3 regions of the Paenibacillus sp. FSL M7-1455 genome follow, and region 1 is predicted to be linked to each of the others. Evidence: riboswitches for the same ligand, from Rfam matches in the RefSeq annotation. Region 1 holds a riboswitch; each other region holds the start of a gene.
What was found. A riboswitch is a leader RNA that binds a small molecule or an ion and turns the genes downstream of it on or off. The one in region 1 is predicted to bind cyclic di-AMP.
Positions count from the first base shown of each region.

Region 2: another riboswitch for cyclic di-AMP. It lies ahead of NYE48_RS00500 (C40 family peptidase); the one in region 1 lies ahead of NYE48_RS14375 (APC family permease).
Region 3: another riboswitch for cyclic di-AMP. It lies ahead of NYE48_RS07590 (alpha/beta fold hydrolase); the one in region 1 lies ahead of NYE48_RS14375 (APC family permease).

Region 1 is NZ_JBBORO010000001.1:3,108,238-3,114,490, forward strand. It holds gene NYE48_RS14360 (GNAT family N-acetyltransferase) at 1-488, opposite strand, end outside; gene NYE48_RS14365 (DUF1961 family protein) at 699-1,442, opposite strand; partial or broken gene NYE48_RS14370 (exo-rhamnogalacturonan lyase family protein) at 1,492-3,057, opposite strand; partial or broken gene NYE48_RS14375 (APC family permease) at 3,048-4,544, opposite strand; cyclic di-AMP (ydaO/yuaA leader) riboswitch at 4,684-4,846, opposite strand; gene NYE48_RS14380 (cardiolipin synthase) at 5,035-6,253, opposite strand, start outside.
Region 2 is NZ_JBBORO010000001.1:103,178-109,430, reverse strand. It holds gene NYE48_RS00520 (DNA-3-methyladenine glycosylase) at 1-198, shown strand, start outside; gene NYE48_RS00515 (YwhD family protein) at 311-820, opposite strand; gene NYE48_RS00510 (M1 family metallopeptidase) at 983-2,974, shown strand; gene NYE48_RS00505 (hypothetical protein) at 2,986-3,819, shown strand; cyclic di-AMP (ydaO/yuaA leader) riboswitch at 4,081-4,220, shown strand; gene NYE48_RS00500 (C40 family peptidase) at 4,227-4,691, shown strand; cyclic di-AMP (ydaO/yuaA leader) riboswitch at 5,112-5,250, shown strand; gene NYE48_RS00495 (C40 family peptidase) at 5,254-5,745, shown strand; gene NYE48_RS00490 (GNAT family N-acetyltransferase) at 5,951-6,253, shown strand, end outside.
Region 3 is NZ_JBBORO010000001.1:1,638,655-1,644,907, reverse strand. It holds partial or broken gene pelG (exopolysaccharide Pel transporter PelG) at 1-250, opposite strand, end outside; gene deoD (purine-nucleoside phosphorylase) at 306-1,016, opposite strand; gene NYE48_RS07595 (helix-turn-helix domain-containing protein) at 1,152-2,591, opposite strand; gene NYE48_RS07590 (alpha/beta fold hydrolase) at 2,665-3,489, opposite strand; cyclic di-AMP (ydaO/yuaA leader) riboswitch at 3,663-3,823, opposite strand; cyclic di-AMP (ydaO/yuaA leader) riboswitch at 3,896-4,096, opposite strand; gene NYE48_RS07585 (acetoin reductase) at 4,642-5,424, opposite strand; gene NYE48_RS07580 (helix-turn-helix transcriptional regulator) at 5,783-6,253, opposite strand, start outside.

The sequences.
Region 1 (6,253 bases):
TTTTTTAACACGTGCTGCCTTAACGTTCCTTCGTATTTCATTCCCAATTTCTCCATCACCTTTCCCGATGCAGGGTTTTTCCCCAAGTGTCGGGCAAATATGCGGTTTAATTTCAGTGGTTTGAATGCATAGTCGACGATTCCTTTTGCTGCTTCCGTGCAGTATCCTTTGTTTTTGTATTCTTTTCCGATCCAATAGGATAGTTCCCCATGATTGAATTTGTTATTGTATCCTATGCATATGGCGCCGATTAACTCGTCTTTTTCCTTATGTACAATGGCCAATTCAAGCGATCGGTCCCCGTTGAAATTGTCCGCATGCGTACCGATCCATTTTTCGGCGACGCCGTCCTCATATGGATGCGGAATATATAAAGTCGTTTCGGCCACATACGGATCCCCCGCCAATTGTTGGACCACCGGGGCATCATCTAAAATAAAAGGCCGCAATACGAGTCTTTCTAACGAAATGGTCGGCAATGTTTTCATTGGCAACTCCCCCTTTTTACCTTCTTTATGCCGCATGGTCCTCTTCCCCTTTCGACGCACGCGGCGCGCTTGCTCAATTTAATCGATTATACTTCAACATCCGAGGGTTGTGGGAGAATTGTTCGAAATGCAAAAAAAGAGGATGTCGCGAAACATCATTGGCGCGATGTTCACGTACAGCCTCTTCTGATGATTACCGGCTATAGTTCCCTATCCTTCCCGTTTTTCGGCATATACGGCGACATTCGCGTATTCGCCGATCAAAGGCGCCATCTGGCGGAAACCGAGCTTGCCGCCTGCAAGCGGAGGTCCGTACGTTTCGCCGTCGTCCTTCCACGAAAAAACCGGAAGGTCGTTAACGGCAAACGTAATGCAGGGTCCGTTTTTTACGATCAGCATTCGGTAGGGCCCGGCCGCATCCATGACGCCCGGAATCGGGTCTGCGCCTTGCGCGACCAGGTGAAAACCGTAGCTTTTGCGCAAATTGCACGAGTGGAATTTCCGCTCCTCCGCCCATTTCCTCCGGAAATAGGAGACATGGAAGGCGTTGATTTCGCCGTGATGATACTGGTCGTATTCGCCCGTACGCGGCTTGATCGAAGGATCGAACAAATCCCGGCCGTCCGTGCCGTTTGCGCTAAAAAACATGATCGCCAGTCCCGGCTCGCGCACCGGCCAAAACTCCCATGACACGGCAACGTCGGCCGGAAAATCCTCCGGGCACCACAACACGAAATTGGCGCGTTGTCCCTCCGACTCGTCGCGGACGCTTTCGAGCCGCATCCGGCCCAAGGGAAACGTAACGGCAGCCTCGCCTTCCATCCGAAAACCGGCGATATGTTCCGGCTCGGCAAGCGGGTTAACATATATCACGTCCCAAACTTCGGGGATGAGAGTGCTTTTGGCCGTTTGCACTCCCTTTGCATCGGGAAGTTGCGGTTGCCCTGTTCCCATCGACTTCCTCCTTTCCTTCGCGGCGGGGCTGCCTGTCGGCCGTCCCCGGTCACGCATTGGCTTTTTCCCGTGATGAACAGGCATGCTCAGGCAAAGCGTCCGGGATGAGCGCCAAACTGATGATCGTATTCAACGACCACTGCGACGCCTCATTCGTGTTCATCCACTCCAATTCCTGCACCTCGTCGACATACGTCACGGTAGCGGCGTCCCTTTCCAGGTCGACGGTGGCAAACGGGTGGTTCAGCAGCGTCGACCAGGCAAAATCGGCCGTCCGCCGATCCTTTCGGTACCAAGCCCCGAATGCGACGATCGCGAGCGTCAGCACCGGATGCTCAAACTGTTTCGTGCTGATGGTCCCGCCCGTGATTTGATCCTTCTCTGCCTGGGAAAGGTTATAAAAAACGCCGAAATCGGCCATCATTTCATCCCACTCTTGATCCTTCAGCATGCCGGACAACTCGAACCATACCTGCGGCGCGCCCATGCACAAAGCCAAATGGCGCCCCCAATTATCGTCGCCCATGGAAGCCAGCACGCCCGTTTTCGGGTCATAGCCGTAAGTAGGGCCGGAAATCAGGCCGAAATTCGCCTGCTTAAGGCACTGAATGCCCGTTAACAGCTTGTCGCGATAGCAGGCGTCTTCTTTCCGTTCCCAGCGGGTCATCCAGTTCGAGCTGAATGCGGCCCAGTCCGGGCCGACCCGGATATGGGTCGGATGTTCGTCTTTCGGGAAATAGGCCCGCATCGGATCGATGTGGACGGTCGTATAGTCGGCATCCTTTGCTTCGTCCATCATGTCGCCGATTCTTTCGTCCCCCGTCAAATAATAATAATAACGGTGCAGGCCGGCCATGCCGATCCGTGCTTCCTTGCAGCCGCAGCCCCAATGGACGACGTTATGACGCGAACCGAGCCCGGCGTATTCGCCGAAGTGGTACACGTCGACCTCGCTCGTATGACGCGTCATCGCTTCCGCCATCCGGAAAATATCCTCCCGTCCCGTACGCAAAAACATCAGCCACAGCCACATGTTCGGGGCCAATTCGGTATTTTGCCATGCGCAGCCGCCGAGGTCGTAATTCCACGCATGGCGCGCCGGATCGTAGCTGTGCATGAAATCGCCGTAATCCCAGAAGCCGTACCAGCGCCGCTGCTCGACCTCTCTTTGGTAGAAGGCGACAATGCCGTCCAATTGGTCTTCAAGATGCGCTTTGGCAGGCGTTTCCCGATCCGGCAGGCTCCAAATCCCGAATGCGCCCTGCTGCCGCAAATAAGCCGGCTCGCACGCAAGCTGTGGAGGAGAGTCGTTATATTCCGCGTAAGCTTGCAGTTCCGGCGGGCTTGGGGTTGCTTCGCGGCACCAGATCGTCAGCTCGCTTGTGTTGCCGACGCCGTAGGGGGTTGCGCGCATCTCCTCCGCGCCTTCATAGGATGATTCGACATGCGTTTCGGTATCGTAATGGCGCATGTCCATGGCCGGCGCTTCCGGCGACCAGAACCAAGCCGTCAGCTGCGCCTCGTCACCCGCAAGGCCGTGCGCCTCCATACCGGCGGGATGTTTTTGCCAGAAATGGCGCATGGCCAGCGCAAGCCCTCCGCCGGGTCCGCCGACAAGGATTGCGCATAATTCAACGAATGTTCGACCACGTGCGTGATGCCGGACACCGGAAGGATGACGACGTTTCCTTCGATCGGAACCGCCGGTTCGCAGGTCGACAAGCGAAGCTGCTCGCCCACCGCTTCATAATGCTTCTTGATTCTGTGGAACAAATACACGATCAAGGGCAAAAATATCAACACCGGCCATATTTGCGGGAACTTGGTCACGAAAAACATGAGCGATACGGTGAAGCTGATGAGCGCGCCGATCGCATTGATGATAAGTTTCGTTACCCAGCCTGCGGGTTTTTCCCGCACCCATTTTACGATCATCCCCGTCTGCGACAACGTAAAAGGAATAAAGACTCCTACCGCATACAGCGGAATCAAATGCTCCGTTTGCCCGTGGAAGGCAATGATCAGCACGATCGACAGCAGCCCAAGAATGATGATGCCGTTGGAATATCCGAGGCGGTCGCCCCTTACGGTAAACATTCTGGGAATGAACCGGTCTTTGGCAAGATTCACCGCCAGCAGCGGAAATGCGGAATACCCCGTATTCGCCGCCAAGATCAAGATCAGCGCGGTGGTTCCTTGAATGATAAAATACATGAAATTGCGCCCGAAGGTTTCCTTGGCGATTTGCGATACGACCGTTTCCTGCCCATTTGGGGAGATCCCCAAATAATAAGCCAGGAACACGATACCCGAAAAAAGCAGGGCCAGCAGAATGCCCATGGCCATTAACGTTTTGGCTGCATTTTTAGGGGCCGGATCTTTGAAATTCGGTATCGCGTTGGATATCGCCTCGACGCCGGTCAGCGCCGAGCTGCCCGATGCAAAAGCTTTCAGCAGCAGAAACAAGCTGATCCCTGCCACCGGCGTGCCGACTGGCGTATGCAGGTTAGGCGAAACCTGGCCGGTCGCGATATGGTACAGCCCGACGGCGATCAAAATGAACATCGCCAGCGCGAATAAGTACACCGGATACGCCAAGATGGAAGCCGACTCGGTGACGCCTCTCAGATTCAGGAGCGTAATGAGGATAACAAACGTGACTGCGATCGCCACCGTATGCTCATGCAGCACGGGAAACGCCGACGTGATGGCGTCCGTTCCCGCCGAGACGCTCACCGCCACGGTCAAAATGTAATCGACCAACAGCGAGCCGCCGGCCACCAATCCAGGGTATATCCCCAAATTTTGCTTGGATACGACGTATGCTCCCCCGCCATGCGGATAAGCGAAAATGATTTGGCGATACGAGAGAATCAATGCCGATAATAAAATAAGGACCCCGATTCCTATCGGAATCGAATACCAGAAAGCCGATGCGCCGACCGTGATCAGCACCAGCAGGATCTGCTCGGGACCGTAGGCGACGGAGGATAACGCGTCCGAGGAAAGTATCGCAAGTGCCTTCTTTTTGTTGAGCTTTTGTTCTCCCAATTCCGCAGATTTTAGAGGACGTCCAATGAGGAGCCTTTTTAACGCTGCCATCGTGTCATTCACCGCCACTGTTCAAGTTGAAGTTCCATGAAAGTATCCTTATTGTTTCCCCTTTTGGCCCATTTGGGCACACCAAAAAAAGCCACAGGAAAGTTGGGCTTTCCCGCGGCTTTCAAAAGCGCACGACAAATCCTTCTTTCATAACGCCTACGAGGTTAGCTGACGGATTCGGGATTGAAAGTATCCCTACACTCGACCTGCGAACATAATCAAGTGATTCACCCCTGGGACGAAGTTCCCTTCCTCCCGTTGGTTCCCCCGCTTCTGAATACAGAATTCAGCGATCAAGGAAAATGACAATTCAGGATCACAAGTTCATTTACGAATGAAATCATACTCCCGGCGGATACTTACTGTAAAGAGGCAAAGAATCATATTGAAGCGCGAAAACGGGCAAATTGAATCCATGGCATCGCTTACAACGGCTGCATCCTGTTTTTTTTGGCCGTAGCCATGGTTCACGCCTGTTTTTGGCCGACGCTTAGAGCAGAGGCGAAATAAGCCTCATCAGCGATTCCGAAATACGTTTCGGAATGCCTCGTTTCTGGAAGGAGTCCCAAGCGATGCGGACGGAGTCCTTGAAATCCTGCTCAAAATCGCGTTTGATGTCCAACACGGTTTCGGATTCGTAGAGCACCGCGGCAAGCTCGTAATTCAGCTCAAAGCTGCGGATATCCATGTTGGCCGTGCCGATCGATGCGATTTCGTCATCCACCAGCACGATTTTGGCATGCATAAAGCCGTCTTTGTAATGATATATAGAGGCTCCCGCCTTAAGGAGGGGCGTAAAGTAGGATTGGGATGCCTGGTCGCTGATCACGCTGTCGCTTTTTCCCGGGTACAAAATACGTACATCGATGCCTGCCGCCGCGGACAACCGCAGCAATGTTAATGTTTCCTGATCCGGTATAAAATATGGCGTGGCGATCCAAATCGATTTTTTTGCCGACGCCATGATGGCCAACAGCGCGTTGCGAATGCTTGTATCCTCCGAGCTTGGGCCGCTGGCGACGATCTGAACGGCCCCATTCGCCGGGACCCCCTGATCCGGAAAATACGACCTGTTCATGTAAGCGTCCCAGGAGTAATGGTTTTGGCCGCTGGTTGCGTACAGCCAGTCTTCCAGGAAAATGGCCTGCAGTTTATAGAGCGCCTTTCCTTCGATTTTCAAGTGGCTGTCGCGCCAGACCGGGAATTTTTTGGAACGGCCGAGATATTCGTCGCCGACGTTCAGCCCTCCGGTAAAACCGACAACGCCGTCAACGATGACGATTTTGCGGTGGTTACGGTAATTGACCGTTTCAAGAAGCCAAGGCGAAAAAATAGGATCAAACTCGACGACCTCGATGCCGGCATCTTTCATCGGCTGCAAAAAGCGTTTACGCAACCCGTTGCTGCCCAATCCGTCAAAAAGAAAACGTACGATCACGCCCGATTCGGCTTTGCGGATCAGCGCGTCCCGAATAGCGGTACCGATGCGGTCCGAACGATAAATATAATACTGGATATGGATATGATGCGCGGCCTTTTCGATGGCTTGCAAAATTTCCGAAAAGGTTTCGTCGCCGTCGGTCAGCAGCCTGGTTTCGGTTTCCGTTGCTGCCGGGCCGCCGCCGAACCTTTCAATGACCTTGATGACATATTCCGACCTCTCGCTTAACAAAGACAACGGGGCCAAATTCAAACGCCTGCCCGCCAAA
Region 2 (6,253 bases), 3.0 Mb from region 1:
TACCCGCTGGTACAGGCGGACGGCGTTCTGCGATTGGAGTCCGGAGATGCGGCAAATGAACTTCCGATCGTCCAGTGCCCGAGGATCAACATCGATTACGCCGGGGAATATGCGCTTAAGCCTTGGCGTTTTTACATCGACGGGAATCCGTACGTATCCGTGAAAGACAAGCATCCCACGCCGTGGAGAGGGTGTTGAGGTATTGTCGTGCGGTTTGGAAAAAGCAAAAAGGGTCTGCCAGCTGCTTGTTGTTCAACAAGCGCCGGCAGACCCTTTTATTTGATTGCGGCAGTAAACGGGATAGCCGCGATTAAACGTCAAGCGCCTGCTTCAGCTCTTCCGGCGATCTGTCCCACCATTCCTCGTTATGGGAGACCAGCAGATCCTTCAGCAGCTTCTTCTCTTCCGCGCCCAGTTCGTCCAGCATGAATTTGCGTTTCAACGCGGCATCCATGCGATTGACGTGATCGGCAAGAATTTTCCAGCCTCTGCGCGCTTCCTCGTCGATCCACATTTCGCTGGCCGTCGCGCCCGCATAATATTGCCCCGACTCGTCGCGGTCGACCGCCACCCAAACGATCCACACCTGGCGTCCATTCGGCACGTCTTCACGGTTGGTCGAAAAGCGGATGCGGCGTTCCGGTTTGCTCTTCGCATGCATGGCGCCGATATCGATCGTAGCCGTGCCGCGGTCAATGATGACCGGGGAAATGTTGTTGAGGTCGATGGAGCCTGCGCCAAAACCGATTTTATGCTTGCTTTTGCCGCTGACGATGTTCAGGGCAATCTGCTTCTTGCCTACTTGCTCCTTGTTTTCCACGTTTCGTGTTCCTCCTATTGAAAACGCGCTGTCCCGGTTTCAGGGCAGGCGTCCTGCTTTATATGCCTCTTGGTCAAGCAACTTAATTTTATTTTAACTAATAATCGCTGGAAAGCCAACATATACATGCTTTAGATGCTTGTCAACGGGAGGTATTCGTATATGGCTCCAGCACGCGCCAAAATCGTTATTTCATCGTTCATTGCCCTCTGTCTATTGCTTGCGGGAACAGGGGCGCTCCTTCTTCGGGATGCACCGGAATCGCAGCCTTCCTACGCTCCGGATCAGGCCAAGCCTCCCAAGGCGTCCACGCCGATCGCCCAGCAGGAAAGCGTACAGAAGCCGACGGCTGAAATCCTCAGCGATCGGGTCGTGGAATACCATATCGATACGACGCTTAATGCCGAAAACCGCATCATCAAGGGAACCGAGACGCTGACCTGGATCCACCCCGGCAAAAAGACGGTGAACGAGCTGTACTTCCATTTGTACCCGAACGCCTTCTCTTCGATGGACTCCACGTTTATGAAAGAATCCGGGGGAAAGCTCCGGAATGACACGATGCCTGCGGACGGCTTCGGTTCAATGAGCATCACCGAGATGAAAACCGCCGATGGCCTTTCGCTGATGCACCGCATGCAATACGTTCAGCCCGATGACGGCAACGTCAAGGACAAGACCCTCGTGAAGGTCCGGCTTCCGAAACCGGTCAAGGGCGGCGAAAGCATTACGATCCGCATGCGTTTTGAGGTCAAGCTTCCCAAAATATTCGCCCGGATGGGCACCGCGGACGATGATTTCGTCATGGCCGGGCAATGGTTCCCGAAAATCAGCGTCTATGAGCCCGAGGGGACAAGAGGTCGCAAGGCGGAAGGATGGAACCTGCATCAATATCACGGCAATTCCGAATTCTACTCCGACTTCGGCATCTACAGCGTCCGCATTCACGTGCCGGACGACTATATCGTCGCCGCCACCGGCTTTCCCGTGCAACCCGCGCAGATCCGGGGGAAAGAAAAAATTTATCAGTTTTATGCCGACGATGTCCATGATTTTGCCTGGGCCGCGTCGCCGAATTTTATCGTCGCCGAAGAGCCGTTCTCGTCTCCCGAGGTCCCGGGCGTGCGCATCAAGCTGTATTTGGACCCCGCCCATAAAGACTTGAAACAAAGATACTTTTTTGCCGCCAAAGCCGCGCTCAAATATTTCAGCAAATGGTACGGCCGGTATCCGTACTCCACCCTGTCGATCGTCGTGCCGCCGGAATCGGGGAACGGGGCCGGAGGCATGGAGTATCCGACGCTGATCACCGCCTTCGGGGCCAAAGACGACTCTCCCGGCTACGACCTGGAACGGACGGTCATCCACGAAATCGGGCATCAGTATTTTTACGGCATGCTTGCGAGCAACGAGTTCGAGGAAGCTTGGCTGGACGAAGGATTCACCTCCTATGCCGAAGATAAGCTGATGGAGCAGGAATACGGCGTCATTCCGAATTTGCCTATCCAGTCATCCCTGATCGCGTCCCCGATGTCGCTGACGCAGGAAGCATGGAAATACGGCTCGCAGGATCAATATGCCCTGAACGTCTATTACCGCGGCAAACTCCTGCTAAAGGCGATGGAACAGCAAGTCGGGAAGCAAACGATGAACAAAATTCTAGGCACCTACGCAAAAAAATACCGTTTCAAACATCCGACGACGGCAGACTTCCAAAAGGTGGTCGAGCAGGTTACCCGGCAATCCTGGCAGTCCTTTTTCGATCAATACGTTTACGGAAACCAAATGGCCGACTTCGCGGTCGATTCCATCTCTCTCCGCAAGAAGGATGCGGCTTCCGGCCCCGTCTACGAGTCGATTGTAAAAATCTCGAAAAAAGGCGGAGATTTTCCCCAAGTCCCGGTACGCTTCACCTTCACGGACGGGCATACGCTGAACAAAGTCTGGAACGGCTCGGCGGAAAGCGCCGAATTCAAGCTGGAGTATAAGGCACCGCTCGCCTGGGCGATGGTCGATCCGGAATACACGATCGTGATCGAGAACAGGCATTTCAACAATTACCTGAAAGCGGATATGGACAAGAAGGTTCTGGTCCGCTGGAACGTAAGCATCACCAAGCTGATCGAGACGCTGCTTGGAAGTCTGTCCTGGTGAGGTGAGAACCGGTGAAATCCCATATTGCGCATGGCTGGAAAAGTCTTAAAAATCAATTTTATATCGTCATCATTCTCTTTTTGTACCAGCTGATTTGGGGCTACTTTCTGTACAGGCTGGTCCATTCGGCCGTCACTCCGCTGCTGATGCGTTATCCGGACCCCGAGCCCAATGAACTCAGCCAGCTGCTTTATTACATCGAAGGCAAAATGAGCCTTTCCGACAGCGGCACGGTGCATATGTACATTTGGATTCTTCTTTCGATGTTTGCCCTGCGCATGCTGCTGACCCCTTTTATCCATGCCGGAATTTTTTACGGGCTGCACCGTGAACGCGAGGGCGAAGTCGGGCTGTTTTTCTTCCAAGGCATGAAGCGCCACGGAAAAACCGTCCTTCTGTTTCACTTGATCGAATGGGTTCTGCTCGCGGCCCCGGCCTACTGGGTCATACCTAAGGTATATGCGGCGCTTCTGGACGGGATGCCGCTGCAATCCATGGGCCTGTCCGTTCTTCCCTGGATTTTGGGATGGTTCCTGTACGGATATATCGTGCACCAACTGATTCTTTTCATGCAGTTCGGCAAGACCGGCGGCGGCGGCTTGTTGCCTCCCTTGTGGCACTGCCTGCGCGGCGCGTTCCCGCTCATCGGCGTTTCGCTGATACTCGGCTCGCTCAGCCTGCTTTTGTTCAGCCTCTGTACGGGAGTTTCCTTGATGTGGGCAGGGATCATCGCGCTCATCCTCCAGCAGGGCTACCACCTCGTCAGCTGCATCATGAGATTATGGGGCATTTCGGCCAAGTTTGACCTGTGGTACGCCCAAGCGCATCGGGGCGCGGAAAAATAAATGATCAAAAAGTTAATTTTTTGTCATCACTTCAACCCCCTGATATAAGAAAACCCCCCCCTTTCAAAACAAAAAGGGCGGGGTTTTTGTCGTTTTTAGATGCCGAAACGATTTGCCAAAGTCGTCATCCTCTGTTAAAATAATCCGAGTAAGCAGTTAGTAACAACTTTGTCATTTTTACTGTAACTTTTTCATATTGTGCTGTAACGATATTTTCAACGACAGATACCAATCAATCGTCATTATCAGTCACTTTCAGGTGCTTGATCAGGGCCGAATTCCTTGGCACCGGGAAGCGGGGGAACCACTTTGGGTGAATTGATCTCGCAGCATAGGGATCATAGGGGACGACCTTCAACCGAATCCTTAAGCTAACCTCGCAGGCAACATGGAAGGGGTTTATGTTTTTGAAAAAGAAGTTAACAGCCGCTGCGCTTGGTTTGACGCTTATGTTCTCCATGGGAACCAGCGTATTCGCGCAATCTTCTCTGAGTCATGTCGTGAACAGCACCATCGGCGTTTCCTACAAAACCGGAGGAACGACGACCAAAGGATTTGATTGCTCCGGGTTTACGCGTTATGTATTCCAGAAATTAGGCATTTCCATTCCGCGCCAATCCAGCGCACAATTCAAAATCGGCACTGCCGTCTCCAAAAGCAATTTGCGTGCCGGAGATCTGGTATTCTTCAATACGAGCGGCGCGGGCGTATCCCATGTCGGAATCTACGTCGGAAACGGAAACTTTGCCCATTCGTCTTCTTCGAAGGGCGTGACCATCAGCAAGCTCAGCAACAGTTATTTCGCCAATCGCTACATTGGCGCCAAACGTGTCATGAGTACCGCTAAATACAAAGCGGCCGTCTACAACTAGAAACTCACCCATAAACATACGAAAAACTTATGATGCCCGCGCGGAGATTTTTGCCGAAATCCCTCGCGGGTTTCCTGTTACTTATTAGACGTTTGAAAACCTAAAAAAGTAACAACTTTCAAAAAAATTTTTTTTCGAATCTTCAAATACTCCGCTCATCCACGTGCCTTCAACCATGATTTACCCTTCCTTTCCGTTAATTAAACCAATTTCCTAAGTGAAAAAACGCTTATAATGGTCCTTCTTAGGAGCCAATTTGGCAAAAATCCCGAAATTATGGTGATTTTTTTGAGTTTTAGGCATAGAAACAATTGCCAAAACGTCATTCCTTTGTTACAATAATCCCAGCGTTAGTAACAACTTTGTAATCTTTGTCGAGCCGTTGCCTGTAAACAGGCGGCTCCTGAAGTATATAGTGTAAAAAGACATATGCCGAATTTCCTCACACTAGGGAAGCGGGGGAACCATTTACGGGTGAATTGATCTTGCAACAGAGGGATCATAGGGGACCTTCTACCGAATCCTTAAGCTAACCTCGCAGGCACCGGAAGGAGTATTAATTTTGAAAAAGAAGCTAGCAGCAGCAGTCATGAGTTTTGCCATCGTATTTACCGCTGGAGCCGGGAGCGCTTTCGCGGATTCGAAAATGGACAAAGTCATCGATGATGTGCTCGGAACGAAATACAGATCCGGGGGAACGACAACCAACGGGTTCGACTGCTCCGGATTTACGATGTACGTATTTAAGCATCTCGGCATCAACCTGCCTCACCAGTCCGGTTCGCAGTTTACGATGGGCACTTCCGTTTCCCGCAGCGATTTGAGAGCAGGAGACCTCGTATTTTTTAATACATCCGGTTCCGGCGTTTCCCATGTCGGCATTTACGTCGGCGACGGTAAATTCGCACATGCTTCGACATCCCGCGGCGTTGTCGTCAGTTCGCTTAGCGACAGCTATTACGTCAACCGCTACGTTGGCGCGAAACGTATTATGAGCACGGATACATATCAAGCCTCTGCCGTCGATTCCGCAGACAATGATGACGTTGAATAACATTTTTGCCTGATCCGCACGGTTTGTACGACAGCCCGTACCGAGATTTTTGCCGAATCTCCGTACGGGATTTTTTGCGCTTGCCCGAGCCTGATCCCCGAGGAATAGATTTTATGGAATCATCAAATGCTACTTAGCAGCGGACGTCTCTTACGAAAGGAGGCTTCTTGTGAACGTTTCGAAGGACTCTTATACCGTTACGCCCATGACGCGGGAGCAGGCCGAGACCTGCTGCGGCTGGATGTACGCCCCCCCTTACGACCGCATCTACGGCTGGCTTCCCTGGGAGCAGATGGAGGCCCTCGGCATCGAGCTTGGTGATCCGGATCTGCGGAGGCAGCAATACGTTTCGGTGCTGGATGGAGACGGGCAGCTATGCGGGTTCGCGCAGCTGTTTCCGATGGTCAACGTCGTGCGCCTCGGTTTAGGCATGCGGCCGGATTTATGCGGCCAGGGACGAGGTCCGGGCTTTATCCAGGCGATCGTGGAGACGGCCAAAACCCGCTTT
Region 3 (6,253 bases), 1.5 Mb from region 1:
CGTTGACGATGCCGCCAAACACGAAATCCGTGCCTTCGTTCGCAAAATTCAAAATTTTCGCGAAGCCGTCGGCAAAACCTCTGACCAAAAATTCCCCGATGCTTGTCTTCAGCAAAATCAGTCCGAGCACGATCTGCAGCGCAATCATGACGAGAATCGGACGGAATTTGATGTTCTTCTTATCCGAGCTGACGAGCCAGGCAAGCGCGAGCACGACGACAAGTCCAATCAGAGCGATCACATATTTCATGATGTCTCCCCCATTTTTTGTGAATTAAATCACAATATTTTCCGGATCTACAGCGTTACACGTCCGCTATAATGGTCTCCAGCGCAATTTCCGCCATGAGATTAAAGGACTGCTCGCTGTCTTTATGCGCGGAGCGTTCGCCCGTCAGCAGCTGGCTTCCCACCGTCAGGATCGTCAATGCCCGAACCCCGTATTTGGCGGCCAGCGTATACAGCGCCGTGCTTTCCATCTCGACGGCCAACACCCCGAACTCCATGAATTTATGAAGCCTTGCCATCGTCTCCCTGTAAAACTCGTCGGAATTGTACACATTCCCCACGGACACGTTAGCGCTGCGGCGCACGGCCTCCTGGTACGCTTTCATCAGCAGGCCGAAATCCGCCGACGGCGCATAGTTGCAGCCGAGGAAAATTTTCTCCGTCATGTTGCTGTCCGAAGAAACCGCCTGGGCGAGCACGATATCGCGGATTTGCAGCTCCTTCTGCATCGCGCCGCAGGTGCCGATCCGGATGAGCTTTTTCGCCCCGTAATCCTGGATCAGCTCGGTGGCATAAATGCTCATCGACGGATTTCCCATGCCCGTCCCCTGCACCGAAACCGGAACCCCTTTATACAACCCGGTAAAGCCGTACATCCCCCTGACCTCGTTGTAGCACCGAACGTTTTCCAGAAAATGTTCGGCCACGAATTTGGCGCGCAGCGGATCGCCGGGCAGCAGCACCCGTTCCGCGACGTCTCCGGCATTGGCTCCCAGATGAATACTCATGTTGCATTTCCCCTTTGGATTAAACTCGCGAGCGATGTTTCTGTGATCGCTTACAGTAGTCATCTTAAAGGGAATCCGCGGCCGAAACTAGCCCAAATGCTGCCGTTGGAAACGGAAGAAAAAGGACCACGCTATTTACGACATCAGCTCCTGGCGGATGTTCTCCAGGTCCCTTTTCGTCGGAATGGTCGAAATCAGAACGGTCGGCACGCTCGTCAAGGAGACGGGCATCGTGCTGATCACGAAATCGATCTGCTGCTCCCGGATGATGTCATCGGTCAGCCCGTGCAAAATCGAGGTTTCGATCGTCAGGTCGTCCCCGATTTCCCGTTTGATCAGGTTTGCGACGTAATGCCGAACCGAAAATTCCTCGCCGATAATGAGAAATGCCTTTTTGCTTTTATACCGAAGGCTTGCGCTGACCATAAACGTCAGTTTGGTCAAATGATAGTCGTTGTACATGAGCTCGGGAAAACTCCGCTGCCATTGCCGCATGCATTCCGATACCGCCGCATAGATCGGCTGCTCTTTGTCGCGGATATACCCGGTCAGGTGGCTGTGCGAGACGGCCATCAGCTCGGGAATGGCGTTATCGATGCGCAGCTTGTCCATGAATTCCCGGATTTCGGCCAGGAAACGGGAGCTGGCGTTCAACGCCGGAAATGCGTTTTCCAGAATCGAAATGAGCAGGCCGGACATCCGGCTTCCTGCATCGTCTTCCTGCTCCGAAGCAAGGGCCCTTCCCCCGAAAACAGGGAACCCGTCCTTGCCGTGATACTGGCTCAAGCTGAACATCGACTGCAAAAAATAAACCTCTTCGCGGGGCAACACGACGCCGTACGCCGCAGCCAGCTTTTCCGACATCTTCGAGACCGGAACGAAAAACGGATGGCGTTCCCATGCGTAGCTTCCGCTTTTGAGCGCAACCCGGTGCCCCTGCTTGATCCTTTCGAGCACGATCGCGATCAGGAACGTTAAGCTCCGTTTTGCGTTCAAAAAATAAATCATTCCGTTTTCCCGCTCGATCTCGGTCACCCAGCCGTCCAGACGCGCGTAATCGGCATTCGAAAAAGGCCATCCGGTATAAGGATAAGCCTCGGTGAACAGCTTCCATAAAAAATAGCGGACATGGATTTCGTTTCCTTTCAGCGTCGGCGCCGCATACGTGATCCGCAGCTGAAACGGGCGCAGTTCGTCACGGTTTAGCTGGACGATCCATTTTTTGAACGAAGAAAAGCTCATGTACAGCTCTTCCGCTACCTCCTCGGCGGAGGTTTTGCCGTCATGCATGAACAACCGCTGCATCAGTCGGAAATAAGGCGTTTCCCGAAGCAGCGGTTCCAAAACTTCCTGAATGCTTGTCCCATGCCGGTCCCGGCGGAACATGATGCCTTTCCCCCTGGATGCCTCGATCTGCATGGACGGGGGCAGCAGGGGGACGGCGGACTCGACGATCTTGCGGACGGATTTGTCCGATACGCCCAGCTCGCTTTCCACCTCTGCGAACGTAAACCACCGTTCTTCCCGGTCCAGCAGCTTCAGCAGCGATTTCAGCTGCCTGTATTCCTTATTCATGTCATCACCTTTGCCGGATGCTTTCCGCCGACCCTAGCGGCACATCCCTCATGGTTGCCGGCGGAGGCCGTTTTCAGCCCGAATGCTGCTGCTCCATCCGGAAAAGCTTCTGGTCGATCAAAAAATTGAGCAGAATGCGGTTAAATTCCCGCGGCTGGCACAAATGGCTCGGATAAATCGCGTCCTCGATCACCGCTTTCTGGGCGCAGGCGAACCGTTCCACCGCCTTGTTCATCTGGTTGACGAACCATTCGCTCTGCCTGCCGGCCACGCATAACACCGGCATCCGCAGCCGGGGCAACACCGGATCGATATCCGCCTTAAGCAGCGCCATCCGTTGTTTGATCGACTCGGTCGGCCGTTTATGAAACAACTCGTTCCTTAAAATGCTGTAAGCCGGAATCCACCGGTGATACGTTACGCGCAGCGACCGGAGAAAAAACTCGGCGGGAAGATAATAGGAAATCCAGCTGCAGGCCTCCAGCAGCTTCCAAAAACCGTTTTTCGTGCCGAAAGGGCCGCACGGTCCGTAAAAATAACTATCCACCAGCACAAGCGCGTTGACGCGGTCCGAATAGGTTTCCGCGAATTTTTGCACCAGCAGGCTGCCGCTCGAGCAGCCGACCAGCGTCACCTTCGGCAAGCCGAGCTTATCCAGCAGCTCTTTCAGGTCCCTGCACTGGGTGTCGACGATTTCCTCGACTTCCACATTCAATTTACCCGAATTGCCGTAACCTCTCAAATCGAGGACGATGACCTTCGCCCTTTTGCTGAAATATTCCACTTGCGGCTCAAAACTATGATGAGATGAAAGATGTCCGTGAATAAAGACGATCGGCACCCCGCTGCCATGCGTCTCGTAATATAGCGACGTTCCGTTCACTTGTATGTTAGGCAACTTCCTTCTCCTCCCGCTATGCATGGTCTGTCGATGTGTTTTTTATATGTGGGTCGAACCTTCGTTAACGTCGGCAAAATGCTCACGTCAAAAAAAGAAGCACGGAAAGAGGAACTCCCTTTCCATGCTTCTTCAGGGCAAGGCAAAATAAACCTTGCGGCGCATGTATCAAAGCAGCCTCTCTTCTCACGCTTACGAGGTTAGCTGTCGGATTCGGACCAAGAGTAGCCCTACTCGAATGCGATTTCGAGATTCACCCCGTGTGACGAACGGTTGGTTGTCACGGCCGGTTCCCCCGTTTTCCGCCGGAACGGAAATTCAGCGATCATAGACATTCATGTTATTTTTTCGCACAGAAAAACACAGAGCGGATACCCTGTGCTCGTTGACAACTCACAGTTTCACTCCTCTCTCCTAGCGACGCTTACGAGGTTAGCTGTCGGATTCGGGCCGTGAGAGCTGCCCTACGGACGGAAAGCTGATCAAAGGCAGCCTCTTCATCCGATTCACCCCAAGCAGCCGGCTTCATCCCTTCACAATGGAATGCCTGCCGATGCCGATGTGGTTCCCCCGCTTTTCATGATTGAAAATTCAGCGTAATTCATTCATGAACCAAAGATTTTTCATAATGAGCCTTTAGCCTTACTTAGTGACGTTATGCGGGGGCTAGCCCCCACACCCCCAGCCAGCACTCACACCCCAAAACAAGGGGGGACAACTAACTTACAACAAAGTAAAGTGAATAACAGTATCTTGGCTTTTATTTATCCTTGTTTTACTCGTGAGAAGCTCATAAATGCCCTGTGAGCGATTTTAAAGATTAAATAGGGGTTTTTATAAGGGGCAACCTCTTAAAAGGGCTAGAAAGGCTCTGTATGGCGTTTGTCAACGGTAAGCGGACCGCAGGGAGCATTAAGGAGTTGACAAACTCACTACACCAAGACCCTCTTGGTATGTCAATATTTAGACGACTTTATGCCGAGAAAACTTTTTGAAAAAGAAAAGAACCCTAAAATAAACTTAAAGCGCAAGCGTTCGGATAGCGCTAGCTATTAAACCGAACGATTGACACGCTTTGGGTTTTTAGGGTTCAAAGTTTCTATTCAAAAAGGAAATTGAAATAAAAACCAAATTAATTAAACTGTTTATTTTTTATCTATAAACTAATCCGCCATCTGTTAAAATAGATTGACCAGTTATATAATCTGAATCTTCCGAAGCTAGGAATGATACTAAATTTGCTACATCTTTAGGTTCTTGATATCTTCCTAATTTTATAGCACTTGAAAATTTTTCAAAAGCATCTCCAGGATTTAAATTTTCATCATATTTAACCATTTCTTCATCGATTCTTTCCCACATTTTAGTTTTTGCCACTCCTGGACAATAAGCATTAACGGTAATTTTATACTTTGCTAATTCTTTAGCTGCAACTTGAGTGTATGATCTAACTGCGTGTTTAGTAGCTGAATATGTACCTAGCATTTCGTAAGATTCGTGACCTGCTATACTACAAGCGTTTATTATTTTACCTTTTGTATTTTGTTTTATAAATTGTTTTGCAGCTGCTTGGGTACCATAAACAGTTCCAAATACATTAATATTAAATAATTTATTAAGTTGATTTTCGTCTATTTCTAAGAAAGGTGTTACAGCATCCACACCTGCATTATTAATAAAAACATCTAATTTATTAAATTCTTTTACAGTAAATTTAACTAGTTCTTCTTGTTCTTTTTGTTTTGAAACATCACTTTTGAAAGATATTACATTATATCCTTTTTCTTTGAATTCTTTTTCTGTTTCTAGTAACAAATCATTATTGATGTCTTGAACAACGATATTAAAACCATCATTTGCTAATCTTTCAGCTATAGCTTTACCTAAACCACCTGCTGAACCTGTTATTATTGCTACTTTATTTTCTGAGTTCATATGCTTATGTCTCCTTTTATATTTAGTGCTTTCTGAGTTGAATATACGCCTGAGCCGGCGAACTGTAAAGGTTGGTTACACTAGAATTCATGGCCTTTTTTATAGGTTTCGCCGGTTTCCGAACGCTAATCCTGCGTAATCATTCAATTGCAACGGAAAGCTTCCGTTTGCGCGGTTTATATTCCTTATAAATGATGTCAAAAGACATTGTTTCGATCCGTGATGGCTGCACGCCGTATATAATTGGTCCGAATTGAAGTGATACTTATTTATCAGGAACTTGATCTTCGCTATAGACAATCCGGCCTCTAGGCCAAACCGAAATGGCGGCTGACCTATCGGATCTCATCGTTCCCCTTCACATCGCCGAATCCACATATTCGTCCGGCTTGATCCCTTCATACCGCGCGAAGGCGCGTTTGAACGAATAGACGTTTTCGTAGCCTACCCGGCGGGCGATATCGTCCATCCCGAATGTTTTCTCCCGCAGCAGCTCCTTGGCCGTTTCCATCCGGAGCCGGCATAAATAATCGTAAAAGTTGATGCCGGACACCTCCTTGAATATTTTGGAGACGTTCGAGACCGACATGCCGCATCTTTCCGCCAGCTGCTTCAGCGAAATGTCGGCGCTGGTGTAGTTCTGGTTCACGAATTGAAGCAGTTCGCTGCCGACGGCAAGCGAAGGCGAGGTGTTGGCATAACGTTTCCGTTCGCAAATTAACCTGCCGACCTCAAAAACGTAGCTCCACATCCCGCCGATGTCCCCCGCTCCCGCCCGGCTCGCGAATTGCTTGGCGTATAGGCACGTGTCCAGGTTCAGCTCATGCAG